3 regions of the Rahnella sp. Larv3_ips genome follow, and region 2 is predicted to be linked to each of the others. Evidence: predicted binding sites of a transcription regulator. Region 2 holds the regulator's gene; each other region holds the start of a gene.
What was found. Region 2 encodes LexA, which represses DNA repair genes until DNA is damaged. Its sites were predicted from a motif close to TNCTGTATGTACATACAGNA; they were not measured.
Positions count from the first base shown of each region.

Region 1: a site for LexA is predicted at 9,748-9,767, ahead of rmuC (DNA recombination protein RmuC). Genes of this name have one in related genera too.
Region 3: a site for LexA is predicted at 2,515-2,534, ahead of ED901_RS17090 (YebG family protein). Genes of this name have one in related genera too.

Region 1 covers NZ_MJIB01000013.1:116,624-127,460, forward strand. The annotation lists gene ED901_RS16415 (PTS fructose transporter subunit EIIC) at 1-1,023, opposite strand, end outside; gene ptsP (phosphoenolpyruvate--protein phosphotransferase) at 1,393-3,897, shown strand; gene fsa (fructose-6-phosphate aldolase) at 3,909-4,574, shown strand; gene ED901_RS16430 (dienelactone hydrolase family protein) at 4,680-5,507, opposite strand; gene katE (catalase HPII) at 5,667-7,949, shown strand; gene udp (uridine phosphorylase) at 8,206-8,967, shown strand; gene ED901_RS16445 (DedA family protein) at 9,104-9,652, shown strand; gene rmuC (DNA recombination protein RmuC) at 9,810-10,837, shown strand, end outside.
Region 2 covers NZ_MJIB01000003.1:510,475-521,311, reverse strand. The annotation lists gene lysC (lysine-sensitive aspartokinase 3) at 1-566, opposite strand, end outside; lysine riboswitch at 673-864, opposite strand; gene pgi (glucose-6-phosphate isomerase) at 1,125-2,774, shown strand; gene psiE (phosphate-starvation-inducible protein PsiE) at 2,920-3,327, shown strand; gene ubiC (chorismate lyase) at 3,418-3,957, shown strand; gene ubiA (4-hydroxybenzoate octaprenyltransferase) at 3,999-4,865, shown strand; gene plsB (glycerol-3-phosphate 1-O-acyltransferase PlsB) at 4,961-7,441, opposite strand; gene ED901_RS02375 (diacylglycerol kinase) at 7,582-7,950, shown strand; gene lexA (transcriptional repressor LexA) at 8,070-8,678, shown strand; gene dinF (MATE family efflux transporter DinF) at 8,944-10,308, shown strand; gene ED901_RS02360 (CsbD family protein) at 10,500-10,709, shown strand.
Region 3 covers NZ_MJIB01000014.1:81,630-92,466, reverse strand. The annotation lists gene ED901_RS17105 (aldo/keto reductase) at 1-112, shown strand, start outside; gene ED901_RS17100 (LysR family transcriptional regulator) at 153-1,046, opposite strand; gene ED901_RS17095 (M35 family metallo-endopeptidase) at 1,389-2,021, shown strand; gene ED901_RS17090 (YebG family protein) at 2,114-2,500, opposite strand; gene ED901_RS17085 (methyl-accepting chemotaxis protein) at 2,738-4,408, opposite strand; gene ED901_RS17080 (ABC transporter ATP-binding protein) at 4,661-6,259, opposite strand; gene ED901_RS17075 (ABC transporter permease) at 6,256-7,080, opposite strand; gene ED901_RS17070 (ABC transporter permease) at 7,099-8,037, opposite strand; gene ED901_RS17065 (ABC transporter substrate-binding protein) at 8,129-9,670, opposite strand; gene ED901_RS17060 (homocysteine S-methyltransferase family protein) at 9,743-10,648, opposite strand.

The DNA.
Region 1 (10,837 bases), on a different contig from region 2:
CTTTTTGGCCGCCAGATATTTCAGCAGATTGAGACAAAGGGCGGTGACGACCATGCCGACCAGCAGCGCGCCGATGTAAGCAAATTTGCCCTGAACGACAGGCAGCACGATCAGCCCGCCCCATCCCGCGTAGCACTCTGCGCCGAGCAGGGCGGCAGTCACCGCGGCACAGGCAGAACCGAACATGATGGAAGGAATAACGCGCAGCGGGTCGGCAGCGGCGAAAGGGATCGCGCCTTCAGTGATGCCGACGCAACCCATCAGCATGGCCGCTTTGCCAGCTTCACGCTCCTCGGTGGAGTAATATTTACGGCCAATCAGCGTTGCGAAACCTACACCGAGCGGAGGTGTGGCGATGGCAACCGCCGCAATGGCGACCACCGTATACACACCCTGCGCCACGCAAATCAGCATAAAGGCGTAGGCAACTTTGTTGACCGGCCCGCCCATATCGAAAGCCAGCATCAGGCCCATAATGATGGCGAGTACCACAATGCTGCCCTGCTGCATGCCTTGCAGCCAGTGGGTGAGCGAGGTGGTCAGCAGCCCGACAGGTTCGCCCAGCCCCCACATCATGATCCCCGCCGTCAGCAACGTACCGACGATCGGGATCACGAAGATCGGCATCACTGAGCGCAGGATCTTAGGAACCGGGATCTTCTTGAGATAGAAAACAATGATGCCGCCCAGCAGGCCCGCAATGATTGCGCCGAAAAAACCGGCACCAAAAGAGGCGCCAACCCAGGCACCGATGGCCGCAGGAGCCAGTGCAGAGCGATCGGCAATGGAATACCCGATGTAGGCAGCCAGAAAGGGCACCATCAGGGTTAAACCGGCGACGCCGATATCAAACAGTTTTTTGAGATTGGGATCGGTCAGAGGGTCCGGAACGGCGCCTTTACCGTACAGCATGACGGAGATGGCCAGTAAAATGCCCCCTGCGACAACAAAGGGGATCATGTGGGAGACGCCAGTCATCAGGTGCTGACGGGTATTTTTTAGAATATTGAGCAAGTCTTTCATGATTGGCTCCGGGAACGGCTGGTGTCGGGCTTAACGATCGCAAATATCGGGGCTGATTAACGAAAAAAGCCCAGATACTGAAAGGGTATCGACGACAACAATAGGCTGACGGCCGTGGCGCTAATAGTGGACAAAATTGTGTTTTACTGGACTTTTGTAATGTTCGATTGAAAATGCGAGCAGGTTCAAATAACCCGAATAAACCGCAGAATCCTCAACCCCTGTACACTGTGAGCTGCCTCGCAAAAAAGCTCATACATTACATTTATCCAGTGTTTGCCATTTTTGTCTGGTAGCCAGCGGGCGCTTGCGGCTCTTATTCTGCAACAGCCGGTAAATTTCACCGGAATCTGGGATGAGGATTCAGAAATGACCAAGAAGTTGAGCTTCACCTGCGTACTGGTAAATGGGGTTCACGCCCGTCCGGCGAGCCATATAGAAACGTTGTGCAATGGATTTACCGCAGCGTTTCAGTGGCATAACACCCGTACCGGTCGCACCGCTGACGGTAAAAGCGTGCTGTCGTTGATCGGCGCAGATATTTTGCTCGGCGATGAATGCCACATCACGGTCGAGGGAGCGGATGAAGACGCCGCCCTGGCCGCTCTCACGCATTTTATTGAACACACATTTCCACTGTGCGATGAAGCCCTTCCTGAACACCCAGAAAATGCAGAGCTCGAACCGCTTCCTGAATCCTTAGCGCATCTCTCGCCGGTGGTTTACCGCGCCCGTTCGGTCAGTGAAGGCTGTGCATCGGGCAGGCTGATTACCCTCTCAAACGTCAATCTGACGGCGCTTACTGATTTGCCTGAGTCACAGGGCAAGGATAAAGAACAAAGTCTGCTTTCCGCCGGGCTGGCGCAGCTTGAAAAATCCATTGAATTACAGCTGATGGAAGGCAGCGGCACCCTCACCGCCGTGCTGGAGGCTCATCGCTCTCTGCTGCGTGATAACAGCCTTCGCGATGCGCTGCTGGGCCACGTCATGGAAGGTAAGAGCTGCGCGCAAAGTATTGTGGATACCGCCGCACATTTCAGTGCGCAACTGGCACAATCTTCCAGCGCCTACTTACGTGAGCGCGAACTGGATATTCGTGATGTCAGTTTCCAGTTGCTGCAACACATTTACGGAGAAGCGCGTTTCGCTCCCCAGCAAACCCTCAGCGAAGCCAGCATTTGTCTGGCCGACGAACTGACGCCAAGTCAGTTTCTCGAACTGGATAAAAAACATCTCAAAGGCCTGCTGCTCGGCAGCGGCGGCAGCACGTCTCACACCGTCATTCTGGCGCGGTCGTTCAATATCCCTGCGCTGGTGGGCGTCGATCCGGAGCCTTTGCAGGCGTATCTGGGACAGGAAGTGCAGATCGACGGCGATCTGGGGTTGATCGCCTGTGCGCTGACGGAACCGGTGCAGCGCTACTATCGTCAGGAGCGGGCGGTGCATCAGGCACTGCGCCAGCAGCAGAGCGAGTATCTTGATAAGCCGGGTTACACCGCTGACGGCGTTCGTCTGGAAGTGGCGGCAAATATTGCGCACTCGGTCGAAGCCAGCGCAGCCTTTGGCAACGGTGCCGAAGCCGTCGGGCTGTTCCGTACAGAAATGCTGTATATGGATCGCGCCAGTGCGCCCTCTGAAGATGAGTTGTACAACATATACTGTCAGGCGACGGAAGCGGCTAACGGCAAAACCATTATCGTGCGTACGATGGATATCGGCGGTGATAAGCCGGTTAATTACCTGAACATTCCTGCTGAAAACAACCCCTTCCTTGGCTATCGCGCCGTGCGTATCTATCAGGAGTTTTTACCGCTGTTTCACACGCAACTGCGCTCGATCCTGCGTGCTTCGGCGCACGGATCGTTGAAAATCATGATCCCGATGATCTCATCAATGGAAGAGATTCTGTGGATTAAAGATCGTCTGGCGGAAGCCAAACAGTCGCTGCGCAGCGAGCAAATCCCGTTTGATGAAAAAATTCAGCTGGGGATCATGCTGGAAGTCCCTTCGGTGATGTTCATCATCGATCAGTGCTGCGAAGAGATTGATTTCTTTAGTATCGGCAGTAACGACCTGACGCAATATCTGCTGGCGGTTGACCGCGACAATGCCAAAGTGACCCGCCATTACAACAGTCTGAATCCGGCGTTTCTGCGTGGCCTCGATCATGTGGTGCGTGAAGTCCATCGCCACGGTAAATGGATTGGCCTGTGCGGTGAACTGGGCGCAAAAGGCTCTGTGCTGCCGTTACTGGTCGGCCTGGGGCTGGATGAAATCAGTATGAACGCGCCGTCAGTTCCGGTGACCAAAGCGCGGCTGGCAAAACTCGACAGCCGCGAATGCCGCCTGCTGCTTAACCGCGCCATGCAGTGCCGTACCTCGCTGGAGGTTGAACACCTGCTGGCGCAGTTCCGCATGACGGCGAACGACGCGCCGCTTATCACGACAGAATGTGTGGCGCTGAACAGCGACTGGCGCAGCAAGGAAGAAGTGATCAAAGGCATGGTTGATAACCTGATGCTGGCAGGCCGATGCCGCTACCCGCGCAAGCTTGCCGCAGACGTCTGGGCCCGTGAAGCGGTATTTTCGACAGGACTCGGTTTTGGTTTTGCTATCCCGCACACCAAATCTGAGCACATCGAACAGTCGACCATCAGCGTGGCAAAACTCAAGGCACCGGTGCAGTGGGGCGATGAAGAAGCGCAGTTTGTGATCATGCTGACGCTGAATAAACACGCTGCCGGTGACCAGCACATGCGGATTTTCTCTAAACTGGCGCGCCGGATTATGCATGACAGTTTCCGGGATGCGTTGATGCATTCGACCACGGCCGCGCACATTGAAGCGTTGCTGAAACAAGAGCTTGAACTCTGACAGGAGATGGCATGGAACTCTATCTGGATACCGCGGATATAAGCGCAGTCAAACGTTTATCCCGTATTTTACCGCTGCAGGGCGTCACCACTAACCCGAGCATAATCGCTAAAGCGCGCACCTCCTTGTGGGAGGTCTTACCGGCGCTGCGTGACGCGCTCGGTGGCGAAGGAAAACTGTTCGCTCAGGTACTGGCGAATCAGGCCGACCGAATGGTGGAAGAGGCGGAGTTACTGCATTCCCGCGTGCCGGGGCTGATTGTGAAGGTGCCGGTCACTGCCGAAGGGCTGGCGGCGATAAAAATTCTGCGCACCCGTAAAATCCCGACGCTGGGAACGGCCGTGTATGGCGCAGGGCAGGGGCTGCTTTCCGCTCTCGCCGGTGCAGAATATGTCGCCCCCTATGTCAACCGGCTGGACGCTCAGGGCGGTGATGGCATTGCGATGGTGACGGAGTTGCAGCAATTACTGACGCTTCATGCGCCGCAGGCCAAAGTGCTGGCGGCCAGCTTCAAAACGCCGCGTCAGGCGCTGGCGTGTCTGCTGGCGGGCTGTCAGTCGATCACCCTTCCGGTGGATGTGGCGGAGCAGTTTATCAGCGCACCGGCGGTTCAGGCGGCCGTCGTGGCGTTTGAAGAAGACTGGCAGGGCGCGTTCGGTGTGAAAACGCTAAGCTGAGTTGCTCAGCATCTGAGACAGCATTTCGCGTAAAAAAGCCCGACAGGTCAACCTGCCGGGCTTTTTATCATTTTTAACGGCTGAGAATTCTACTTCACACCGGTCTTATTTCACGCCGTACTGTGCAAAGAAATCCAGCATCCGCTTCCAGCCATCGGCGGCCGCTTCAGCGTTGTAGCTCGGGCGGTAATCGGCGTTAAACGCGTGTCCGGCCTCCGGATAGACAACGATTTCCGCATTGGCATTGGCTGCGCGGATGGCCTGACGCATGGTTTCAATCGTCTCCAGAGGAATGCTGGAGTCTTCCCTGCCATATAACCCCAGAACCGGTGCATCCAGCGCCGCAGCGCGATCTACCGGCTGCATCGGGCTGGTCAGCGTTTTGTCACCGACCAGTTTGCCGTACCACGCCACACCCGCTTTCAGCTGCGGATTATGCGCCGCGTACAACCAGGTAATACGGCCGCCCCAGCAGAAACCGGTAATGCCTAATTTTGTGATATCTCCGCCGTGCTGAGAGGCCCAGTGTGCCGCGTGGTCGAGATCGGAAAGCACTTGCTGATCCGGCACTTTGCTCACCAGTTTGGCAAACAACTCGCTGATTTCAGTGTAATCACGCGGATCGCCCTGACGGAAATAAAGCTCCGGCGCGATAGCCAGATAGCCCTGTTTCGCCAGCCGGCGGCAGACATCCTGAATATGCTCGTGCACACCAAAAATCTCCTGCACCACCAGAACGATAGGCAGCTTACCGGTGAAATGTTCCGGACGGGCGAGATAGGCGGGCAGGTCTTCTCCCTGCGAGGGAATGGTGGTCTGGCCGGCGTGCAGGCCATCGGTATCAGTGTGAAGGGTGGTTTCAGCCACTGGCGTTACGGCCGGTGCAAAGCTGGTCGGAGCCTGTTTCAGGGGGAGGATTTCGTCGTTTTTCATTGGAGTCTCCATACAGAAAATTTGCGCGATGGATTAAAACTATAGCCGGAAAGCCGCAACAGCAAGGCAGATGAGATGTTCTATAGTTAAAAGTTAGTGAGGAAAAATGTCACGGAAGACCTATAGAACGCCTTAAACGTCTAGCTGGAGTCTTGTTCAATGTCGAAATTACCTTCAAAAGTGTCCAAAAAGAGTGAGTCAAAACCGGTAAGCAGCGCCCCCGCCACGGGCATTAAATCCACACAACCCGGTCTGGGTGATCTGGCACCTGCCGACAGTGCTTATCAGCCATCGCCACAACCGACGCCACCGGGCAAAGAGCCCACGGCCTCCGGCAGCGCGAAAAGCCCGCAAAACACCAATGCCAAACTCGATGCGCTGGAGCGGCATCGTAAAAATGGTGAGAAGCAGCCGCTGACCACCAATCAGGGGACGAAAATCTCTGATGATCAAAACTCGCTGAAAGCCGGAAGCCGTGGTCCGACGCTGCTGGAAGATTTTATTCTTCGCGAGAAAATCACGCATTTTGACCACGAGCGTATTCCCGAACGTATCGTTCATGCCCGTGGCGCTGCGGCACATGGCTATTTTCAGCCGTACCGCAGTATGAAATCTGTCACCAAAGCCAGTTTCCTCTCTGATCCGAAAAAACAAACCCCCGTGTTTGTGCGTTTTTCTACCGTGCAGGGATCACGCGGCTCTGCGGATTCTGTCCGCGATATTCGCGGCTGGGCCACCAAGTTTTATACCGATGAAGGCATTTACGATCTGGTCGGCAATAACACGCCGGTATTCTTCATTCAGGATGCCCACAAGTTTCCGGACTTTGTGCATGCGGTGAAACCTGAACCCCACAACGAAATCCCGCAGGGGGCCAGCGCGCACGATTCCTTCTGGGATTACGTCTCGCTGCAACCTGAAACGCTGCATAACGTGTTCTGGGCAATGTCCGATCGGGGGATCCCGCGCAGCTATCGCACGATGGAAGGCTTCGGGATCCACACTTTCCGTTTTGTGAATGCGAAGGGAAAATCCACGTTTGTCCGTTTCCACTGGAAGCCACTGGCAGGTAAAGCGTCGTTGCTGTGGGATGAAGCGCAGAAACTGGCCGGTAAAGATGCGGATTTCCATCGCCGTGACTTATGGGAAGCCATTGAAGCCGGTGATTATCCTGAGTATGAGTTGGGTGTTCAGCTGATCCCGGAAGAAGACGAATTCAAATATGATTTTGATTTGCTCGACCCGACCAAACTGATCCCGGAAAAACTGGTGCCGGTGCAGCTTATTGGCAAGATGGTGCTAAACCGTAACCCGGACAACTACTTTGCCGAAACCGAGCAGGTCGCCTTCCACCCCGGCCACGTCGTACCGGGCATTGATTTCACTAATGATCCGTTGTTGCAGGGGCGGCTTTTTTCGTATACCGATACGCAAATCAGCCGTCTGGGCGGGCCAAATTTCCACGAAATTCCGATTAACCGGCCAACCTGTCCGTACCACAATTTCCAGCGTGACGGCATGCACCGCCAGGATGTTGATACCAATCCGGCGAACTATGAGCCGAATTCCATTAACAATAACTGGCCGAGAGAAACCCCTCCGGCAGCATCGGGCGGCGGGTTTGAAAGCTATCCTGAACGCATTGATGCGGAAAAAGTCCGCCAGCGCAGTGAATCGTTTGCCGAGTTTTATGCGCAGCCGCGCCTGTTCTGGCTAAGTCAGACGCCGGTGGAGCAGGAGCATATCGCAGGCGCTTTCTCGTTTGAGTTATCCAAAGTTGTGCGGCCTTACATCCGCGAACGTGTTGTTGATTTACTGGCCCGCGTCGATCAGTCTCTGGCCCAACAAGTGGCGAAAAATGTCGGCATTACGCTTTCGCCGGACACGCTGAAAATCAAACCGCCAAAACCGGTAAATGGTCTGGAAAGCGATCCTTCTCTCAGCCTGTATGCCAGTGGCAAAGGCGTGATCAAAGGGCGCCAGGTTGCGCTGTTATTAGGTGACGGTGTCAATGCAGCGGATGTGCTGGAAACCTTGCAGGCGCTTCAGGCCGTTGGCGTTCACCCTAAACTGCTGGCCAGCCATTTAGGCACGGTCACGGCCGATGATGGTTCGACATTGCCGATTGATGCCACGTTTGCCGGTTCGCCGTCGATCACGGTTGACGCAGTGATTGTGCCGCACGGGCATATCGACGCATTGCTGATGAGTGGGGATGCGCGGCATTACGTCCTTGAAGCCTATAAGCATCTGAAAGTTATTGGCCTGAGCGGTGATGCGCGACGCTTCAAATCATTGCTGGGGCTTAAAGATGATGTGGCGGAAGAGGGGATCATTGAAGGCGAAAAAGCGGAAGGTGCCTTGCTGAAAGCCTTTGTGAAAAACTTAGCGAAACACCGGATCTGGTCACGCAGCGCTGCGGCAGATTCTGTTCCTGCCTGACAGGTTAACCCGCACCCGGCAGGCAGAGCCTTGTTATAAGGCAATGCCTGCTTTTTTATGCCTGCCACGAAAACAGACCGTTTAAAAATTCGTCTTTTGCGCTGTTATTTGTGACTGTCATCACAAATTAAATGTATGCGTTATTCTTGTTGTTACATCATAGTGACGGCCATCACGAAATAACGTCACAATGTTCAGTACAGTTGCCGGGTGTTCCTCCTGCCAATTTATGACCTTACACACAGAGGAGTTTGTTATGTCTCAGCCTGAAGTTTTCCATCTTGGCCTGGCCAAAAAAGATTTAAACGGCGCGACGCTGGCGATTGTACCCGGCGACCCTGAGCGCGTTGAGAAGATTGCCAAACTGATGGAGAACCCGGTTCGCCTGGCTTCCCACCGCGAATTTACCTCATGGCGCGCTGAGCTTGACGGCAAATCTGTGATTGTCTGCTCAACCGGTATCGGGGGTCCTTCCACCTCTATCGCGGTTGAGGAACTGGCACAGCTCGGCATCCGTACCTTCCTGCGCGTCGGTACTACCGGTGCCATCCAGCCACACATCAGTGTGGGCGATGTGCTGGTCACCACCGCCGCCGTTCGCCTTGATGGCGCGAGCCTGCACTTTGCACCGATGGAATTCCCGGCAGTGGCCGATTTCGCCTGTACCACTGCGCTGGTTGCTGCGGCTGAATCCGTGGGTGCACAAACTCACATCGGCGTGACCGCGTCTTCTGACACCTTCTACCCGGGCCAGGAGCGTTATGATACTTACTCTGGCCGCGTGGTTCGTCGCTTTAAAGAATCGATGAAAGAGTGGCAGGAAATGGGCGTCATGAACTATGAAATGGAATCTGCCACCCTGCTGACCATGTGTGCAAGCCAGGGCCTGCGTGCAGGTATGGTTGCCGGTGTCATTGTGAACCGTACGCAGCAGGAAATTCCTGATGCAGAAACCATGAAAAAGACAGAAAGCCACGCGGTTAAGATCGTGGTAGAAGCCGCCCGCCGCCTGGTCTGATTTTACCGTTCTCAAACAAGATATCACCCTGATGGGCTGCCTCTGGCGGCCCATTTTTTTGCCCATTGCCGGTGATCTGTTAAGGTCATGTTAATAGTGAATCTGGAATACTGTCTTTCATTCCGTCTCCGCTTTCATGAAAAAAGGAACTGCATTTTTGACTGTTAACGACATTCTTGATTACACCACCACTTTCATCCGCGCTCATCAGGTATGGGCTGCGCCGATTGTTTTCTTTCTGGCGTTCGGTGAGTCGCTCGCTTTCCTGTCATTGCTGCTTCCGGCAACCTTCATTTTGCTCGGGCTCGGCGCACTGATTGGCGAAACCGGCATTCCTTTCTGGCCCATTTGGGCGGCAGCGGCAGCCGGGGCGTTCTTCGGCGACTGGCTCTCCTACTGGGTCGGTTCCCATTACCAGGATCGCGTTGGTAATTTCTGGCCATTCTCCCGCCATCCGCAAATGTTAGTTCGCGGCCATGCCTTTTTTGATAAATGGGGCATGCCGGGTGCATTCATCGGCCGTTTCTTTGGCCCGCTTCGCGCCGTGGTTCCACTGGTCGCCGGAATTTGCGGTATGCCACAAAAGTATTTCCAGATTGCCAACGTCAGCTCGGCGTTGATCTGGGCCTTCGGCATTCTTGCGCCGGGTGCGTTTGGTATCCAATGGCTGAGCCGCTGGTTGTAAATCCTGCGCTCTGCCTTTGGCCGTCGCAAGGGGGGAAATGCAGAGAAATTCCATTCTGGAAGGCATCCCGCAAAGGCGCGATGCAACAGAAAATAGACTGGACATCCATACAGCCTGCTATTACCGTGACCGCAGATGATTTGAAGAGGGAAAACGTGTGGATATCAGCATTCTGACTGCCCTGGGCGCGGGGTTAATCGGCTTAGTTGTGGGCTGGCTGGTGGCCAGTTTACGTCAGCAACAACAGCAAACTGAGTTCGAGACTCAGCGCCGTCTTCTGGAGCAATCGCTGGAACAGGTGAGAGCAGAAAACGAAACGGTCAAAAGTGACCGGCAGTTCTCATTGCAGCAAATCCGGGAAGCAGAACTGGAACTGCGCAAGCTTCACAGCCTGCAGGCGGCCAGTCAGGAAAAATTGCAGTTGCTGGCGCACTGGCAAAACGAGTGCGAACAATTGAATCAGGAGCTGCGCGCGCAGCGTGAAATCAACAGCGCGCAGGAAGCCGAGTTGCGTGAGGTTTCCACCCGTCTGGATGAAACCCGCATGGCCGCCGAAGATAAACAGCGCCTGCTGATCAACAGCGAGCAGCGTCTGAGCAGCCAGTTCGAAAATCTCGCGAACCGCATCTTCGAGCAGAACGGCCGCCGCGCTGATGAACAGAACAAACAGAGCCTCGATAAACTTTTGCTGCCGTTGCGCGAGCAACTGGATGGTTTCCGCCGTCAGGTGCAGGACAGCTTTGGTCAGGAAGCGCGGGAACGGCATACGCTGGCGCACGAAATCCGCAATCTGCAGCAGCTGAATGTTGAGATGGCGCGTGAAGCCGTCAATCTGACCAAAGCGCTGAAAGGCGATAACAAAACCCAGGGCAACTGGGGCGAAGTGGTTCTCAGCCGTGTGCTTGAAGCCTCCGGGTTGCGTGAGGGGCATGAGTATCAGACGCAGGTCAGCGTGCAGGTTGACAGTAACAGCCGGATGCAGCCTGACGTTGTTGTGCGTTTGCCGCAGAACAAAGACGTCGTGATTGACGCCAAAATGACGCTGGTGGCTTATGAGCGTTACTTCAACAGTGAAGATGATGGCGAACGGGAAGTGGCGCTCAACGAGCATATCGCGTCGGTTCGCGGGCATATCCGTTTGCTGGGGCGCAAAGATTATCAGCAGCTTCCCGGCTTGCGCAGCCT
Region 2 (10,837 bases):
TTCTGTAAACGTGGCTGCAATTGCTGAAGGGTCAGGTCGGTGAGCGCCTGCGTGTCCGGCTCTGCGCGTCCGAAATGGTCGCTGGTACGCATGACTTTACGCACATCAAACCATTCCACGGGCACGTTGCGCTGGCGAACGATTTCAACAAACAGCAGGGTGGACATCAGTTCGCCGTGGCTGACCAGTTCGTCGGTCAGCGCGGTGGACGTCGCGAGGCTCGCCGCTTCTGACAGCATCGCAATATTTTCCAGCATGCGGCCAATTTCTTCACGAATAACCGTGGGGTTATCGAGACGATCAATAATGGCATTCTGGATACGGCGGATTTCATCAAGCAGGAACACGCGGCGTTCGGTTTCTTTACCGACAGCCAGCTCGACTAATAAATTGGTGACGCCCGCAGAGGCGGAGAGAACGACCAGACGAACTTCAGGGCGCGCAAGAACGATGTCTGCGCTGCGGTTCATCGCGTCGAAATCCGCCACGCTGGTACCGCCGAATTTGGCGACGATGACGCTGCCAAAAGGCTGTGGGTTGGCGTTGCGGGATGCTGCGTAATTCATGTAAAACCTCATGTCCGGGCCATCAACATCGTGACAGCCAGCTAATCCATAAGAATTGGCACAAGGGGAGAGCGGGAAACGGGGGCAGACGTAGAGATACTACGATACACCCAGAAGCGCCCCACCATGCCAATACCCTTTTTCGGGTATGTCGGTGACAACCCAGAGGATTCAGCCCCTGTGGTCGATCGTCTGCCTGCCGTCAGCATCTGACCTCGGCGCCGCTCCCCCTGATGCACCTTCGTAGGATTTCGGCTCCTCCGGTACACTGCCTGGGCGACGCGCCTCTTCTGGCTCACGCATACCCCGGCGACGTGAATGATTTCGGGGATAAGCTATGCGTAAGTTAGGTGCTTAGGAATAACGGGTTATGGCGCGTCTGTCAACGGTCTGACGGCTTAGCGCGCCACATTTTGAGCGATTGTCATCTAATATTGTTCTCTGTCATTGTGAATCCACAGATCTGGCCTATCGCAAGAAAAGGCATCTCATCTCGGGAAGTTCAGGATACAATCGGGACAGTTACCTCATATTTATTCTCAGCCTAAGAGCATTGCTATGAAAAATATCAATCCAACTCAGACCGCTGCCTGGCAAGCCCTGCAGCAGCATTTCGACACGATGAAAGATGTGCAGATTAGCCATCTGTTTGCTGAAGATGGTGATCGTTTCTCGAAGTTCTCTGCCACTTTTGAAGACCAGATGTTGGTCGATTTCTCTAAAAACCGCATCACTTCAGAAACTCTGGATAAGCTGCAAGCCCTGGCCAAAGAGACTGATCTTCAGGGTGCAATCAAATCGATGTTCTCTGGCGAGAAGATCAACCGCACCGAAGACCGCGCTGTTCTGCACGTTGCCCTGCGTAACCGCAGCAACACGCCGATTGTGGTCGATGGCAAAGATGTCATGCCGGAAGTGAACGCCGTGCTGGCGAAGATCAAAGGCTTCACCGAGCGCGTAATCGGTGGCGACTGGAAAGGCTATACCGGTAAAGCGATCACTGACATCGTGAACATCGGTATCGGCGGTTCTGACCTCGGCCCGTTCATGGTGACCGAAGCGCTGCGTCCTTACAAAAACCATCTGAATATGCATTTCGTCTCCAACGTTGACGGCACGCACATTGCCGAAACGCTGAAAGACCTGTCGCCGGAAACCACGCTGTTCCTGGTGGCGTCAAAAACCTTCACCACGCAAGAAACCATGACCAACGCCCACAGCGCGCGTGACTGGTTCCTGAAAACGGCGGGCGATGATAAACACGTGGCGAAACACTTCGCGGCGCTGTCTACCAACGGCAAAGCTGTGGGTGAGTTTGGTATCGACACCGACAACATGTTCGAATTCTGGGACTGGGTCGGCGGCCGTTACTCTCTGTGGTCTGCAATCGGCCTGTCTATCGCATTGTCTGTAGGTTTCGAAAACTTCGAACAACTGCTGAGCGGTGCTCACGCGATGGATAACCACTTCGCCAATACCCCTGCAGAGAAAAACCTGCCGGTTCTGCTGGCGCTGATCGGTATCTGGTACAACGATTTCTACGGCACTGAAACCGAAGCCATCCTGCCATACGACCAGTACATGCACCGTTTTGCGGCGTACTTCCAGCAAGGCAACATGGAATCCAACGGTAAATTCGTTGACCGTAACGGCAACCCGGTGGATTACCAGACTGGCCCGATCATCTGGGGTGAGCCGGGTACCAATGGTCAGCACGCGTTCTATCAGCTGATCCACCAGGGTACCAAAATCATTCCTTGTGACTTCATCGCGCCGGCTGTCAGCCACAACGCGCTGAGCGATCATCACGCGAAACTGCTGTCTAACTTCTTTGCTCAGACAGAAGCGCTGGCATTCGGTAAATCTCTGGACGTGGTTGAGAAAGAATTCGCCGACCAGGGTAAAAAACCGGAAGACGTTAAACACGTCGCGCCGTTTAAAGTGTTCGAAGGTAACCGTCCGACCAACTCCATCCTGCTGCGTGAAATCACGCCATACAGCCTGGGTGCGCTGATCGCGATGTACGAGCACAAAATCTTTACTCAGGGCGCTATCCTGAACATCTACACCTTCGACCAATGGGGCGTAGAACTGGGCAAACAGCTGGCAAACCGTATTCTGCCAGAGCTGGAAGGCGACAAAGACGTGACCGGCCATGACAGTTCAACGAATGGTCTGATCAACCGCTTCAAAAACTGGCGTGCATAAGTCTTTAGCAAAGTCGTAAATCGCTAAAGTCCGCCAAAATAAAAGGGTTAGCCGTAACTGGCTGACCCTTTTTTAATGCCGCTTTTACTGTGCGGACTCTGTGGTATTCTGCGGGTATTAATAACAAAAGTGGGATGTAGATCACATGGCAGGATCAAAACGTGCAACGATGATATCGGTCATCATGCAGCGAATTTTGAACGTTTTCTTATTAGGGCTGGCGGCGATCCTGATGATTTTTATCGGGCGCGAAACCTATCATCTGGCAATGGTACTGTTCGTGAATAACGATCAGTCATCGTCATATCTTCTGATAGAGGGGATTGTCATTTACTTCCTCTATTTCGAGTTTATCGCGCTGATTATCAAGTATTTTTCATCGGGCTATCATTTCCCGTTGCGCTATTTTATTTATATCGGCATCACGGCAATTATCCGCCTGATTATTGTTGACCACAAAAGTCCTTATGACACGCTGGTTTACGCCTGCGCGATTTTGGTTCTGGTTGTGACGCTGTTCCTGGCCAACAGTGAGCGTCTGCGCCGCGAGTAAAATGATGCGATTACTGCCTCGCATTCATGCGTTAGAATACGAGGCAGATAATTCATTGGAGGTATGAATACCTCCATTACGGAGCCGTTGATGTCTGATTCCCATTCCCCTGCACAACCCCCGATTCACTGGTTTAACGACCCGACAGATGTCCCTGCGGATGTTGCTGACTGGCTGATGGAAATGGGATCCATGACCCGTCGCTTTGAAAAACAGGGTGTTACTGTCACCGTTAAACCTCAAAATGAGTGTTTTGTGACCCGCGCGGAGCTTGGCGAAAGTGAAGCGCAGCAACTCCCGGAAAGCGCCCGTTACTGGGTTCGGGAAATTGTGTTGTTCGGTGATGCCGAGCCGTGGTTACTCGGACGCACCGTGATCCCCGAAGAGACACTGACCGGGCCGGATTTGGCGCTGGTTGATCTCGGCACCGTGCCGCTTGGTCGCTACCTGTTTAGCGGCAATAATCTGACCCGTGATTACATTCATCTCGGGCAGTTACAGAGTGAGCAGGGCGATCTGTGGGCGCGCCGCTCGCGTCTGCGCCTTTCTGATAAACCGCTGCTGCTGACGGAAATCTTCCTGCCAGATTCGCCGGTTCACCGCCCAGAGGGCAAAGTGAGCGGGACATGACCCAAACTAATCAACAAGGAGAACAGAGAGTGTCCGCAAGTATGCCGCAGGGTACCTGGCGTGATTATTGCCGTCTGATGCGTATTGATAAGCCCATCGGTTCGCTGTTGCTGCTGTGGCCGACGTTGTGGGCGCTGTGGCTGGCCGGTGGCGGCATGCCTTCGGCTAAAATTCTCGTGGTGTTTGTGCTGGGGGTCTTCTTCATGCGCGCCGCCGGCTGTGTGGTGAATGATTACGCCGATCGCAAAATCGACGGCCACGTCAAACGCACTGCCAACCGCCCGCTGCCGAGCGGGACTATCAGCAGTACGCAGGCCAAAATGTTGTTTGTCGGGCTGGTGCTGGTGTCTTTCCTGCTGGTTCTGCTGCTTAACCGCATGACGATATTGTTATCTCTGGCCGGGCTGGCGCTGGCGTGGGTGTATCCGTTCATGAAGCGTGTCAGCCATTTACCGCAGTTTGTATTGGGTGCGGCTTTTGGCTGGGCGATCCCTATGGGGTACGCCGCCGTCAGTGAGACGCTGCCGCTGAGCTGCTGGTTATTGTTCCTGGCGAATATCTGCTGGACGGTGGCCTACGACACGCAATATGCGATGGTTGATCGCGATGATGATGTGAAGATCGGTGTGAAATCCACGGCAATTCTCTTTGGTCGTTTTGACACGCTGATTATCGGATTGCTGCAACTGGCGACGCTGGTTCTGATGGCCGTTGTCGGGCATCTTTCAGAGCTTGGCGCGCCATTCTACTGGTCGCTGCTGCTGGCCGCTGCGCTGTTTGTCCATCAGCAAAAGTTGATTGCTAAACGTGAGCGTGACGCCTGTTTTCTGGCCTTCCGCCAGAATAACTACGTGGGCCTGGTGCTGTTCCTCGGTATTCTGATGAGCCTTCAGGCGTTCACTTTCTAAGTTTTCAGCCAGCAGAGCGCGCATAAAAAAACGCCCGGACTTTTACAGAGTCCGGGCGTTTTGTTTTCTGCCATTCATCGCGTTACTGCGGGCGATCAGTGGTCAGTGTCGCGCACATCCATCTTAGGCTCAGCCGGAGGTTCCGTTGGCTGTGGCAGCTCTGAAGGCATACCGGCGCTCTCGATAGTGAGTTTGATATCCGGCGTCATCAGGTCACTCAGCATGATGTAAATCTCACGCGTTTGTTCCTGAATCGCATCCCCGCTATCGCTGATATAGCCTTCTGCGCGCAGAGTGCCGACCAGCGTCGAGAAGACGGCTTTATCGAAGAACTCAGGGGCATTGATGCCGTGCAACACTGACAGGCGCTGAGCCATAATCCGGCTCTCTTTTTCCAGCGCACCACGGTTGATGCTGGGATTCGTGGTGAGCAGCGAGAAGGTGATCGCATAACGTTGCAGCGTTTCACGCACACCCGCAGCCAGCAGTTGCAGCGTGCGGATACGCGCCGGGTTAAGCGATAACTCATCATCTTCCAGATGAATAATCTGCTGACGTGCCAGCTCAAGCGTCAGCACATCCAGCACCTGCGGCAGTTCGGCTTTGTCGAAATGCATAAACAGTTCAGCTTTCAGCATCGGATAAATCAGCTCAACCTGACGCAGTAATTCCGCGCGGCTAACCTGACGATGGTGCATCACAATGCTCGAAATCAGCGACGGCAACACCAGCATATGATGGATGTTGTTGCGGTAATACGTCATCAGCACGGCCTGTTCCCGCGGCAGAACGATGATGTCGCCAATGTTATCTTTTTCGACCTGGAACTTGTTCATGTTCAGCGCGTGATCGAGCAACTGATTAGCGGTCAGATCAGGCACGGTCGAATCCGCGTTATACGGCACATTGCGCAGCAATTGCAGATAACAGTCGATCTGTTCGGTCAGCTGTTCGCGGGTCAGTGAGCGCTGACGCGATGCCAGCAGCGCGGTACAACACAGGTTCATGGCGTTAGCCGCCGCTGAATTGTTGATACGCACCATAATCTGCTCAGCCAGATCCTGCACCGTTGGCGTCAGCCAGCTCGGACGTTGCGCTTCGATAGGGTCGATCGCTTCACGCCAGGTTGGTACGTTCTGGTTCAGGTAAGTGGTCAGATGCAGCGGCTCGCCGAAGTTCACATAACCCTGGCCGAGGTTGCGCAATTTACGCAGGCCATTGAGCATCTGGGTCAGGCTCTCTTTTTCTTTCGTCGCGCCGCGCAACTCTTTGGCGTAAGTGCCCACTTCCATCACGTGCTCGTAACCGATGTAAATCGGCACTAACGTAATCGGACGTGAACCGCCGCGCAGCATGGCCTGAATGGTCATTGCCAGCGTACCTGTTTTTGGCTCCAGCAGGCGTCCGGTGCGTGAACGGCCCCCTTCGACAAAGTATTCCACCGAGTAACCCCGGCTAAACAGTTCGCCCAGATATTCGCGGAAAACGGTCGAATACAGTTTGTTGCCTTTAAAGGTACGGCGAATGAAGAACGCGCCCAGACGGCGGAAAATCGGGCCGGCTGGCCAGAAATTCAGATTGATACCGGCAGCAATGTGCGGCGGCACCAGCCCCTGGTGATAAAGCACGTAAGACAACAGCAGGTAATCCATGTGGCTGCGGTGGCAGGGCACATACACGATTTCCTGTCCGTCTTGCGCTAACTGGCGGACGCGCTCGGCATTGTTGACGTTGATGCCCTTATACAGGCGGTTCCACGTCCAGCTCAGCACGCGGTCAGAAAGGCGCACGGCTTCATAAGAGAAGTTTGCGGCAATTTCTTCCATCAGTGCGATAGCGTTTTGCTGGGCTTTTTCGTGAGAAATTTTCTTGCTACGCGCTTCGTCTTCAATCGCTTTTTCGATGGCTTTAGAGGCCAGCAGCTTATTGAACAAATCCTGACGGGCAGGAAGACGAGGACCGACGGCCGCCAGACGCAGACGGGAGAAGTGCATACGCGCCACGCGGGCCAGTTTCTGTGCGATGGTTTTATCCGTCCCGTGCTCGGTCGCCATGTAGCGCAACGAAACGGTATTGGAGAAACGGACAAAGCTGTCGCGGCCCAGCCACAATACGGCGAAGAATTTCTGGATCCCGTTCAGCACGCGCAGATGCGGCGTGTCCTGACCTTCACGGCCTGGTGCCCGGCCGAACATCACCGAGACCGGCAACATCTGAATGTCTAATTCCGGGTTATTGCGGTGCAGGTCCAGATAGTCATGGAACAGCTTTACGGATTCCTGCTTCGGCGTGTAATACGAGAACACGCGCGGGCCTTCCGCGATAAACACGTGGCTTGGCAGCAGCGTTCCGTCGATATCCAGCGGGATCAGGGGATCGGGCAAATTCTGGGCGAGACACTGCGCACGCAGGGTCAGCAAATCTGCTTTGGAGTTATAAGGTAATACGTACAGGATCGGGCGCGTCGGGTCTAAGTGCAACTCGGTAACCGGATCTGTAGGTATGACTTTGCTCTTTACCAGCATCGAAAGCGGTAAATTCAATAATGTGTAATAAAGTCTACGCCAACCTGACATAAAAACGTGAAGCCTCTTGTTAGCCATTTCGCCGCAAGGATACCAGAAAGCTCAAATGAGATCTGTGGTGATGAGATACCATTAAACCGCTAAAATGCATCAAACACCCGAAGGACAACCCCTCAAGGATCAGTAACAGAATGGCGAACCAAGTCACTGGATTTACCCGAATTTATAAAGCAGCCGGTTACTCATGGAAAGGGCTGAAAGCGGCGTGGCAGAATGAAGCTGCCTTTCGTCAGGAAGCCAGCGCTGCTATCCCGTTAATTTTTCTCTCTTTCTGGTTCGATGTCAGCAGCATTGAACGCATCTTACTTATCGGCTCAGTGGTGCTGGTTTGCGTGGTCGAACTGCTCAACAGCGCCGTGGAATGTGCGATTGACCGCATCGGACCTGAGTTCCACGTTCTTTCTGGCCGTGCAAAAGATATTGGCTCGGCTGCCGTGCTGCTGACCATCATATTGGCGATTTTTGTCTGGGTCAGCATCTTTTGGCCGCGATGGTTCTGATTTGGAATCTGTCTTCCAGTAATCGTGCTTATGCACTGTTTTTATTCAATCTTAGGTTTTCATTGCCCGTTTAGCTGTATATACTCACAGCTAGACTGTATAAACAACCAGGGGGCGGAATGAAAGCTTTAACGACCAGACAACAAGAGGTCTATGACCTGATTCGCGATCATATCTCCACCACGGGTATGCCACCAACCCGCGCGGAGATTGCCGCTCGTCTTGGGTTCCGTTCCCCGAATGCTGCGGAAGAACATCTGAAAGCGCTGGCACGTAAAGGCGTGATCGAGATTGTTTCCGGCGCGTCACGCGGTATTCGTCTGCTGATGGAAGAAGAAGAAGGTTTACCGCTGATCGGCCGCGTTGCCGCCGGTGAACCTCTGCTCGCTCAGCAACATATCGAAGGGCATTATCAGGTTGATCCGGCGATGTTTAAGCCGAGCGCCGATTTCCTGCTGCGTGTCAGCGGTATGTCGATGCGTGATATCGGTATCCTCGACGGCGATTTACTGGCTGTTCATAAAACGCAGGACGTGCGTAATGGTCAGGTTGTCGTAGCCCGTATTGATGATGAAGTCACCGTGAAACGCCTGAAAAAACAGGGCAGCGTGGTGCAGTTATTGCCGGAAAACAGCGAGTTCCAGCCTATCGTGGTGGATTTACGTGAGCAGAATTTCAGTATTGAAGGGTTGGCCGTAGGCGTCATTCGCAACGGCGACTGGATTTAACCTTCGTACTTCGGGCTATCTCTGCGTTGGCTGCCTTCCCGAACCCTGGTCACATACTTGCGTATGCTCCCGGCGTTCGTTCAGTTGCCGCCTTGATGTAACTCGAATGACTGGGTCAAATTGTTGATCCAAAGGGTCATGTTTTTGATTTGCGGGTCGTGAGCCGCCTCTGACATACCGCTAAGCTTTAACGTTTCATCTCGTCGCCCCTCTCGGGGCGATGTCATTTACAGGCATATCCCGAACCTCCGGCATGAGATTCTCTATGCAACAACATTCCCTTCTGCAAAAGCTAAAACACACCTTTTTGAGCCCGACCGATAAAGCCCTCTGGATGCTCGCGCTACCGATGATTTTTTCTAATATCACCGTGCCGTTGCTGGGGTTAGTGGATACGGCAGTGATCGGTCATCTCGACAGCCCCGACTATCTTGGCGGCGTTGCGGTCGGTTCGATGATCACCACCTTCCTGTTTATGATGCTGCTCTTTCTGCGCATGAGTACCACCGGCATGACCGCTCAGGCGCTCGGTGCGCAAGACAACCTGTTGCTGGCCCGCGCGTTCGTACAACCCTTTCTTCTGGCCGTGCTCGCCGGTGTGGTGATTTTGCTTTTCCGCCATCCCCTGATGGAAGGCGCTTTTCACATCGTCGGCGGGAGCCAGTCTGTGCTTGAACAGGCGCGGCTTTTTCTGGAGATCCGCTGGTACAGTGCCCCCGCGTCTCTGGCAAATCTGGTGATTTTGGGTTGGCTGCTTGGTATCCAGTACGTGCGTGGGCCGGTAATGCTGCTGATTGCCGGTAATCTGCTCAATATCGTGTTGGATCTTTGGCTGGTGATAGGGCTTGGCTGGAATGTCCGTGGTGCCGCCACGGCCACGGCCTGCTCAGAATATTTCACGCTGTTTATCGGATTGTTTTTGGTCTGGCGCGTGATGCAGCGCCGGGGCATCAGTCCTGCGCTGTTAACCTCTGCCTGGCGCGGTGATCTGCGGCGGCTGTTAAGTCTTAACCGCGACATTATGCTGCGCTCACTGCTTCTTCAGCTGTGCTTTGCCTCACTGACCATTCTGGGTGCGCGTCTGGGCAGCCAGATTGTGGCGGTCAATGCCGTGTTGATGAATCTTCTGACCTTCACCGCTTTTGCGCTCGACGGTTTTGCTTACGCCATTGAAGCCCATTCAGGTGAGGCGTTTGGTGCCCGCAATCGCGAAAAATTGCTCAATGTCTGGCGTGCCGCATGCCGTCAGGCCGGGCTGGTCGCTCTGGCATTTGCACTGATATACGCGCTGACCGGTGAACAGATTATCAATGCGCTGACGTCATTACCGGAGCTGCGCCAGCTGGCCGATCGTTATCTTGGCTGGCAGATTGTTCTGCCGCTGGTGGCGGTGTGGTGTTACCTGCTCGACGGGATGTTTATCGGCGCCACGCGCGGAAGGGATATGCGTAACAGTATGGCGGTTGCTGCGCTGGGGTACGGGCTGACGCTGTTCACTTTGCCGATATTGGGTAACCACGCGCTTTGGCTGGCGCTGACGGTGTTCCTCGGATTACGTGGTATTGCACTGGGCTGGATATGGCACCGCTACTGGCAGCGCGACAGCTGGTTTTCATCGTCAGTTCACTGAATTAGCGGGCTTTTCAAACGGTGGGTAATCGCGGGTTGCCGTTATATCGTGCTTTGGAATAATCCTAATAATGGTTTTTATCCCTCCGATGGCAGGATAAATCGAAATTCTCTACTAACCTTTAAAGTGTTAAGCCCGAGCTGCAGCGGTAATCCGCAGCTCCACAACCCTAAGGTAACAGGAGATATTTTATGAATAAGGACCAAGCCGACGGTAACTGGAAGCAGTTTAAAGGCAAAGTAAAAGAAAAATGGGGCAAGCTGACCGATGATGACCTGACTGTCGTTGAAGGTAAACGCGATCAGCTGGTAGGGAAGATTCAGGAGCGTTACGGCTATCAGAAAGATCAGGCCGAAAAAGAGCTCAAAGATTGGGAATCAAGCAACAAATATCACTGGTAAAGCGCGACTCCCCCTCGCGTGTCAGTGACGTATCCTGAGATTTAGCTGCTCCTACCCGGAACGCTTCAGGATACGGGTACACGGATGTACCCAACTGCTTCACTGTACAAATTTGTGCAAAACATCCT
Region 3 (10,837 bases), on a different contig from region 2:
CGACGTGGTGCTCTCACCGGATGATTTGCAAAAAATCTCGCAGGCTCTGGACTCGGTCAACATTACCGGCGAGCGCTATCCGGCGGCATTGCAGGCGCGGGTCGGGCGTTAAGCCATCTGACCGGCGGTTTCTCGCAGATTCCGCCGGTCATTCATTCTTTGTAACGCAGCGCATCAATCATCAGTGCGAAAGCCGGTGGGTGCTGCTTGCGGCTCGGGTAATACAGGTAATAGCCCGGGAATGACGGGCACCATTCGTCGAGGATCTGGATCAGGGCTCCCGATTTAACCGCTTCTGCCACCAAATCTTCCGGCACACAGGCAATACCAAATCCGGACAACACGGCATCAATTCTTTCAGCCAGATGATTGAAAATCAGCTGCCCTTCGACCCTCACGCGCAACGGCTTGCCCTCTTTTTCAAACTCCCAGTGATATATGCCTCCGGCAGTAGGCAGCCGCATGTTAATACACCGGTGATCCTGCAATTCATGCGGCGTACGCGGGGTGCCGTAATCGCTGAAATACGACGGTGCGCCGACCACCACCATGCGCATGTCTCCCCCCATTTTGACCGCCACCATGTCCTTATCCACACTCTCGCCCAGACGAACCCCGGCATCGAACCGGCCATCGACGATATTTACGAAGCCGTTATCGACCACCAGTTCGACATTAATTTCCGGGTATTCCCACAAGAACGGTTTTAGCTTTGGCCACAGCAGAGTTTGGGCGGCATGTTCACCCGCAGAAATCCTGATATTGCCGGACGGGGCGCGGTTGCTCTGAAGAAGGGTGTCAAGTTCCTGCTCAAGATCGGCAAGGCGTGGCTCAAGACAGGCAATAATGCTCTCTCCCGCTTCCGTCGGGGCGACGCTGCGGGTGGTACGGGTGAGAAGACGAAGGTTTAACCGCTCTTCCAGCCCTTTAATCGCATGGCTTAACGCTGACTGCGAGACGCCCAGTTTACCCGCTGCTTTGGTAAAACTTCTCTCTCTGGCAACGACCAGAAAGACCTGAAGCTCATTGAAGTTTTCTTTTAGCATGGCGTATTCCTTAAAAAGCATGGCGGCAGAAGGTGGCACTCATGAAGTCAGTTCATGAACGCAGACAGTTTACCCCCGCAGGGCGATGTTATGCTTGTTTTTTATGAGGATTTTCGTGGGTTTACCCACAGAGGCCGGGTGAGCGCGAAAAAGCATTGCCGTGATGCCGCGCCCGTAATAATGAAAAAATACATTTGAAATTAGAATATATGAATTAAAAACAATTGATGGCATAAATACTTATTAGCTTATTTCCGCCAGCCTGGAAAATCATTATGAAATAACGCCCTCCGGAATAACGAATTAACTCCGCCCGGCTAATAACAGCCTGAATAAAAAGGTATGCTACTCGTCCATTCAGATAACGAGGCGGGATCGCTTCACATAATTAAGGTTTTTATGACTCCTCATATTACCCACGATGTCATTGAACATATCGCCCCGCGGGAAGTGATTATGCAGGCATGGAATGCGGTGGTGGCAGGCCTGCAATATTGCACTCAGGATACCGCCAGAGCGCGCTGGGCGCGACAAAGCTGGTTTGGAAAACACATGGAGTCGTCACCGGAACTTCTGGCCAGGCTGACGTTATTACAGAACTTCGTTAATTCAACCAAGCCATTGACGATTGCTTTTGATCCCCTTGCCAATATTCCCACCGCGATTGCGTATACTTATTCCCGGCGTCTCGATGATCCTTTACGTGTTCCCGCCATTTATTTAACCAGGAAATTCTGTACCGCACAGACCAATGACCGGGTGAAATATCTGATGAAAAACCGGAATAACAACGGCGTGCAGATTATTGCGTTGGCACACGAGCTTTCTCATCTGGTGATTGGCACCAACCGGAAAACGGGCAACTACTCTGCCGAGAAATATGCCCACGAGGCAAAAAACTTACGCGATAAAGATCCGCAATACGCGTTACATAACGCGGACAATTATGGTTTCTGTATAGAGATGTGTTCCTGATCCGATCCCGGTGTCAGTGCGCGTCGCCCGCCTGCCCACGCAAAAACGCCCTGACAGCGGGAAACCGCGATCAGGGCGTTATCGTCAGGTCATCAGGCCGCTTTGACGGCGCGTACCTTTTTGGTTTTTACCGCTTCTTCCGGCTGTTCTTCCATTTGCGCGTCTTCGGTATGCTCGTCTTGTGCATCAGCCTCTTCCGTCACGTCTGATTGAGCTGCGACGTTCGCCGGGGCACTTTCCGTTTCAGGCAGTTTACTGGTGCGCAGGATGTGCTGAACGGCGTCTTTCTGCTCGGCGAGGTGCATGGCGATGGTTTCCGCCAGCGCTTCGTCGATTTCAATATTGCTCTGTAACAGCCAGTCAGTAAAAGTATCTGCCATGTCGAGCATTTTGTCGTAGGCGTCTGCTTCTTTCTTATTGGCAAATGTCATTTTTTCTTCACCTTTTCTGACCACCACAAATTTTGTTTCAACAGCCATGATTTCACTCCTTATACTGTAATTATGTACAGTATATCAACAATGGGTAACGCTGACATCATACATTTAAATTTTTGATGCGTATTTTTAATGGCGCGCATTATACGGCGGGATCAATGAAAGAGGTTTTCAGCGGGAGAAAAAGCGGCTATCGGAATAAGAAACAGAGGCTGAGCAACCTCTGACGCCCGTGGGCTGGCGTCAGAGGTTTATCGGAAAGAGACGATCAACCCGGAATTAAAACGTCTCCCAGGAACCTTCATCACCTTTGTCCAGCGGAGAATTCATGCGGTGAGACAGCAGCGCCGATCTTTTCAACGGCGGCGTCTGACGCACCGGTGTGTTCACTCCCGCCGCACTGACTTTAAAGATGCTGATGGACTCCGCCAGACGCTCGGCCTGCTCGTTCAGGGAATACGCCGCCGACGAGGCTTCCTGCACTAACGCGGCGTTCTGCTGCGTCACTTCGTCCATTTGGGTGATGGCTTTGTTGATCTCTTCGATCCCCGTGCTTTGCTCATGGCTGGCGATAGAGATTTCACCGACGATATCCGTCACGTTCTTCACGCTGGACACCACTTCCGCCATGGTGGCACCGGCTTTCGCCACCAGTTGCGTGCCGTTATCGACTTTCGACACAGAATCGTCGATCAGCACTTTGATCTCTTTTGCCGCAGAGGCAGAGCGCTGCGCGAGGTTGCGAACTTCCGAGGCCACCACCGCAAATCCACGCCCCTGCTCACCCGCGCGGGCGGCTTCTACCGCGGCGTTCAGCGCCAGAATGTTGGTCTGGAAAGCGATGCCGTCAATCACAGAAATGATATCGACAATTTTGCGTGAGGAAACGTTAATGCCTTCCATCGTGCTGACCACCTGCCCGACCACTTCCCCGCCTTCGACGGCAACACGCGACGCCTTCGCGGCAAGCTGATTCGCCTGACGCGCGTTGTCGGCGTTCTGTTTCACGGTGGCGGTCATTTCTTCCATGGCCGACGCGGTTTCTTCCAGCGAGCTGGCCTGCTGTTCGGTGCGGGAAGAGAGATCCAGGTTACCCGCTGCAATCTGACTGGACGCACTGCTGATGGCCTGCGTACCCGAACGCACTTCGGTGACGATCCTGAGCAGGTTTTCATTCATATTTTTCAGCCCCTGCATCAGCTGGCCGGTTTCATCGGTGGAGGTCACGCGGATGTCCGTGGTCAGATCCCCGGCGGCGACACTTTCCGCCACCTGCACCGCCGTGCCCAGCGGGCGGGTAATGGAACGGGTGAGGAAATAGCCCATGATCATCGCCAGCAGAACGGCGATGACGGAGAAGATAAGCGTCAGCTGAATGGCCGTTGCGCCCTCTGCGACGGCCTGTTTGCCTTCGGCACGCAGTTGTTGGTCCTGTGAATTCGCGAACGCGTTCGCCAGGTCTAAGAACGCATTTTGCGAGGTGGTCAGTTTACGCAACACGTATTCGTTGGCGCCGTCCACATCCCCGGCGCGGGTCAGTGCGATCAGCTCCTGCTTGGCGGTTTCGAACGTTTCACCGGCCTTTTGCAACACCTGAATTTTTTGTTTCCCGGTCACCGTGCTCTGGATCGCGGCAATTTTATTCATTGAGGAATTCGTTTCCTGAGTTGCGCTATCAAGCTGCAAATAACGATTTTTATTTTGCTCAGGGTTTTTAATATCAATAACAATGCCGCGCAGGAATTTAATCTGTGAATTGACGCTGTCACGAACATCAAAAGCCAGACGCACTTTGACATAGCGATCGCCGATAATTTGTTCTACGGCGTCGTTAATGCTGCTTATTTTGGTGATGGCGGTAACGCTGACGATGATTAATAACAAAACAACCAGACCGAAGGCGGCGCCCAGACGAGCGCCTACCTTCATATTGCTGATAAAATTGAACATTTTTTCCCTTATTTCCTGACTATAAAAAACAAATACCATCAAAAATAATTCAAAATATTGACGATTTCATAGCGAAACTACTTTCGAATATCTTATTTAATTCAGAGGGGTTATCGGTAGAAATAAGGGGAACTTTAGGCGCACAGCAGAATGGAAAGTGTAAAAAGAGGTGAATGAATTTATAACGTTACTGAACAAAGCGGGGTCACATCCTCCCCTGCAAAGAGGGAGGATGTGTGAGGAGGATTAAGGTCAGAGAATAACGCTGGCAAACCTCTCTTCCAGCCAGCCGACGCGCATTTCAGGCACCGAGCCCAGCAGTTCGCGGGTGTATTCATCCAGCGGTTCAACCAGCGTCGACGCCACCGGCCCCTGACGCACAATCACGCCCTCTTTCAGAACCGCCACTTCATCGGCGATTTCACGCACCACCTGTAAATCATGCGTGATGAATAAATAGGCGATGCCGGTGTCCTGCTGAATGCGACGCAGCAGCGCCAGCACGTCGCGCGCGACCAGCGGATCGAGCGCCGATGTCGGTTCATCGCACACAATCAGTTTTGGCTCTGCCGCCAGCGCCCGCGCAATGCAAACGCGCTGCTTCTGCCCGCCGGAGAGTGCGGCCGGAAAACGTTCTGCCAGTTCAGCGTGCAGGCCGACCTGCGCCAGCAGCTCCCTGACGCGGGCATCGCGCTGGCTGCGGTTGAGATCGGAAAAACAGCTCAGCACGCGGGCGATCTGGCTGCCGACGCGTTCTTTCGGATTCAGTGCGGTGTCGGGGATCTGATGAATCATCTGCACGTCACGCAGTTGCAGGCGGCTGCGCTGACGCAAATTCGCAGGCAGACGATCCTGCCCCAGGCTCACCTCTCCGGACTCCGGGCTGAGCAGGCCGCAAATGACCTTGCCGAGCGTCGATTTCCCCGAACCGGATTCGCCGATCACCGCCAGCGTGCGCCCGCGCGGCAAACGCAGCGACACACTGCGCAATACCGGCTGCGCATGATAACGGGCGCTGATGTTGTTTATCGTCAGGGCCGCCGGTGCGTCGCCGGTTTGCGGCGTTTTCACCTCTCCCTGCGCATGAAGAAGCCGCCGGGTGTAATCCTGCTGCGGTTGCGTCAGCAACTGAGGAGTGGGCGCCTGTTCGACGGTTTTACCCTGTTGCAGCACCATGATCTGATCGCTTAACTGCGCCACCACCGCCAGATCGTGACTGATGTAAATCGCCGCCACGCCGGAAAGGCGGATCACGTCGCGGATGGCTTTCAGCACGCCGAGCTGCGTGGTGACGTCCAGCGCGGTCGTCGGCTCATCGAAAATCAGCAATTCGGGGCCTGCGCACAGCGCCATCGCAATCATCGCGCGTTGCAACTGGCCGCCCGACACCTGATGCGGATAGCGCTGATAAAACTGTTGCGGCTCAGGCAAACCGAGCAATTCAAACAGCTCCAGGGCTTTTGCCTGCGCCTGCCGGCGATCCGCCACCTTATGTTTGAGCGCAGCTTCAATCACCTGCTCGCCCAGCGTGATCGCCGGGTTAAACGCCGCCCCGGCAGACTGCGCCACGTAGGCAATATGCCGCCCGCGAACCTGACGTAAACGGCGATCGGAAAGCGTGGTCAGCTCCTGACCGTTGAACAAAATGCTGCCGGATTCGATGCGCATCCCCTGACGACAATGGCCGAGAATTGCCAGCCCGATGGTCGATTTCCCGGCACCGGATTCACCAATCAGCCCCAGCACTTCGCCACGATTTACGGTGAACGATACATTATCCACCAGCGTGCGCGGATTTTTTCCCTGTGAAACCACGCGTAAATTGTCGACGCTCAGTAAATTCCCGCTCATGCTTTTCTCCCCCAGACGCGCGTGGTGCCGCTCATCAGCCAGTCCGCCACGGCGTTCACCGCGAGTGCCAGCACGGCAATCGCACCGCCCGGCACCAGTGCCGCCCAGACGCCGAACAAGATGCCGTCTTTGTTATCACGCGCCAGCCCGCCCCAGTCTGCGGTCGGTGGCTGGATGCCTAAACCGAGGAACGAGAGCGCCGAGAGAAACAGCAAAATAAAGATGAAACGCAGGCCGAATTCGGCGATCAGCGTCTGCAACGCGTTGGGTAAAATCACGTGCCAGAGGATCCAGCCGAGGCTTTCACCGCGCAGCCGCGCCACGTCAACAAACTCCATCACGCCGATATCCACCGCTAAGGACCGTGCCACCCGCAGCACGCGGGTAGATTCCAGCAGGCCGAGCACCAGCGTCAGCACCAGAATGGTTTTTGGCAGCACCGCGAGCACGATCAGCGCCAGAATAAGCGTGGGTATCGCCATCACAATATCGTTACAGCGTGAAATCACCTGATCCAGCCAGCCACCGCGCAGACCGGCAATAAAGCCTAAGGTGCAGCCGACGGCGAAAGCCACCAGCGTCGCCAGTGCAGTCACGCCGAGAGAAACGCGCGTTCCCCAGATGAGGCGCGAAAGCAGATCGCGGCCAAGATTATCGGTGCCCAGAATGGCCTCCGGCCCCGGCAAATCCCACGACATACCGAGAGTCTGATCCGGCGCATGGGGTGCCAGCCATGGCGCAAAAATAGCGATGAGAATAAAGAGGCTCAGCACCAGCAGGCCAAGAGCGGAGGCGGGTCTGAGTGAAGCGAAAGCGGGCATTGCAGCAATTCCTAAGATTTAACGGTTGTGGCGCAAACGCGGATTGGCAACCAGGGCCATCACATCCGCCAGCAAATTCAACAGGATATAAATCCCGGCCAGCAACAACGCACAGTCCTGCATCACAGGAATATCGCGTTTACTGATGCTGTCGACCATGTACTGTCCCAGCCCCGGATACACAAACACGTTCTCGACAATCACCACGCCGACCATCAGATAAGCCAGATTGATTGCCACGACGTTAATGATCGGGCCGATCGCGTTGGGCAGAACGTGACGCCACAGAATGCGCGACGGCGACAGCCCCTTCAGCAGCGCGGTGTCCACGTAGGCAGAACTTTGCGCGGCGATCAGCGCGGCGCGGGTCATGTTGCTCATGTGCCCGAGGATCGCCAGCACCAGCGTGGCGCACGGCAGGGAAATCGCCGACAGTTTTGCCGCCAGCGGCATGTCCGCCGTGATGCTGCTGTTGCTCGGCGCCCACGCCAGCGTGATGGCGAAAATCAGGATCAACAGATAACCGGAGAAGAATTCCGGCAGCGCAACGGTGGCGCGGGTGATGGCGTTGAGCAGGGTATCTACCCAGCTGCCGTGAAAGCGCACCGAGATAAAGCCAATCAGCAGGGCCAGAGGTACAGCGATGGCCGCGGTGCAGCCCGCCAGAAACAGCGTATTGCCAAGGCGGGTAAACAACGGGCCGCTGATGGCTTCGCGGGTGGAGAAACTGGTGCCGAAATCGCCGTGCAGAATGCCAAACAGCCAGCTCAGATAACGGCTGACAGCCGGTTTATCCAGCCCCAGTTGCAGGTTCAGTTCACGAATGGCATCCGGCGTGGCGCTCTGGCCGAGGATCGCCGTGGCGGCGTTACCCGGTAACAACTGCACACCGGCGAAAATCAGCACCGACACCGCGAGGACAATCAGTACGCCGTAAAACAGGCGTACCAGCACCATGCTCAGCAGGCCGGAACGGGAGTGCGAAAAACGGCCCGCAGGCCGTTGTGTCACTTTTTGAGAGGACAAATCTGACATTATTTTACCCGGTTCAGCTTTCGATCCAGACTTTCTCTGCCGCACGGTTGCCACTGAGTGGCATCCCCGGCACAGAGGTGAACCCTTTGATTTTGGTGGAACACCCGTCCAGCGCATCGGCGTACAGCGGAATGATTTCGCTGCCTTCATCCACCAGCATGACCTGAATGTCGTGGTAAATCTGCTTGCGGCGCGCTTCGTCCGGCTCACCGCGCGCGGCTTTGACCATCGCATCAAAGGCCGGTACGTGCCACGCCGATTCATTCCACGAAGACTGGCTGGTGAATACCAGTGAAAGCAGTGCATCCGCGGTCGGACGGTTTGCCCAGTTCGACGACACAAAGGCTTTCTTCTGCCAGATATCATTCCAGAACGCATCGTCCGGCACGCGCACCACATTCAGGTTAATGCCCGCTTTGGCCGCTGACTGCTGATAAAGCTGACCGGCATCGACGGCACCGGGGAAACCGGCATCCGCCACGTTGAGGGTCAGCGGGCCGCTGAAGCCGGATTTTTTCCAGTGGAACTGCGCTTTTTCAGGATCGTACGGACGCTGCGGAATGTCTTTGGCGAAGTAGCGGTTCGACGGGAAGATCGGGTTGTCGTTCGCCACGCTGGCGTAACCGCCTAGCACGGTATCGATAATTTGCTGACGGTCAATGGCGTATTTCAGCGCCAGACGGCCATCGACGTTATCAAAGGGTGCCAGATTCGACAGGCCAGGGAAGGTATAAATCATACTGTCTTTGGCGCGCACCAGTTTCAGGTTCGGCATCCGTTCGATACGGCTGACAATACGCGGGTTCACGCGGTTGATCAGCTGCGCAGAGCCGCTGACCAGCGCCGCCACGCGCGCGGTTGAGTCGTTCATCGCCAGCGTTTCGACAGAATCGACGTGGCCGCGTTCGCTGTTCCAGTAGTTCGGATTGCGTTTGGTCAGCGTGGTGACGCCCGGCTGGAATTTTTCCAGAATGAACGCCCCGGTGCCGATGCCTTTATCAAAGCTTTCGTTTTCTGCGGTGATAGCAAAATGCACGGCGCTGAGAAGCCAGACAAATTCGACATCCGGCGCATTCAGTTTGATCGTCACTTCATGTTCGCCGGTGGCCTCAATCGAGCTGGCGGATTCTAAGTATCCCTTCACCGGTGAAGTGGATTTTTCGCCACGGTGGTGATTGAGGGAGTAGACCACGTCTTTCGCGCCCAGCGAGCGGCCATCATGGAACTGCACGCCCTGACGGATTTTCAGTACCCAGGTTTTGCTGCCGTCAGCGGATGCCCAGGATTCGGCCAGCGATGGCGCAAGTCTGGCGTTTTCATCGATTTCCACCAGATTATTGAACAGCTGTGAACCGACAAAATACATGTAGGTTTCGAACCAGAACGCCGGATCGAGGCGGTCTGTGCTGGAGGCGTTATCGACGCCCACCACTAAGTGGCCGCCCTTCTTCGGTTTTTCAGCATCAGCGGCGAAGGCTTTGCCCAGCCACGTGGAACTGGTGGCAGCCGCAATGGAAAGTGCCCCCGCACTTTTAATAAATGAACGACGATCAATCATGGTTTTCCCCTGTCAGGGAGGGCCTGCGCCCTCAAATGTCGTCAATACGTTATGACGTTTTGTTATGCGTTATTGTTTCGTAAATGCCTGTTTCATCGCGGCAATGTGTTCCGGCCCGATGCCGCAGCAGCCGCCGACCATGGTGGCGCCCTGCGCCACCCAGTCTTTGGCAAAGTCGAGATAACCGGCAGGATCGGTGTCCTGACGCATTTTGCTCAGCCCTTCATTCGCGCCACGTTTGTTATCGGAAGGCTCGAATGCGTTGGCGTACACGCCAATATCCAGTGCGGAACCTTGTGCCGTCAGCGCGGCGCGTGCCGTATTGACCGCCGTCGCCATCACTTCCGGGCGGCTGCAGTTAAACAGCACCGCCCCCGCAGACACCCGCAATGCTGCGTTTACCGCGACATTCACTGATTCACCCGAACGCAGCAGCGCGTTGCCGAATTCATCAAGGTTGTCCTGCAGGGTGAACGAAAGCCACAGCGGGCGCGGGTCATTGCCCAGCACCTCGCGAACGGCTTCCACTTCGGCCACAGAACTCTGCGTTTCGGCCAGCCAGACATCGACGTAATCCGTCAGATTATCCACCAGCACGCGCAGCAATTTTTTGGCGGCTACCGGTTCGAACAGATCCGGACGATAAGATCCCAGAACCGGAGGAAGCGAACCCGCGACCTGCACGGCAGACGGTGACGAATCTGCCGCTTCACGCGCCAGTTTGCCGGAGAGCGCAATCAGCGCCGCGCCCTGCTCTGCAAACACCGACTCGCTGATGTGGAAAGGCACGACGGCATAACTGTTGGTGGTGATCACCTGAGAACCCGCGGCGATAAAGGCATCATGCGCAGCCCGGACAAATTGCGGGGCCTCCATCAGCGCCAGCGCCGACCATTCAGGCTGACGAAAGGGTGCGCCCATGCGGGCCAGTTCGCGGCCCATGCCGCCATCGAGGATTTTAATGTTACTGATCATTGTGTCGTCACCTGGTGTTTTTCTTAACCGAATCAAGCGCTGCGTCATGTTGATCCGCGAGGTGGCTCCACTCTACAAAACGAACGTTTAGATGTCTAGATTTCTTAATGGCTAAACTATGCAAAAAAACATTCATCGCAACTATGCGATGCAAAGCGCAAATAAATGAACGCAATGATAAAAGCCTGT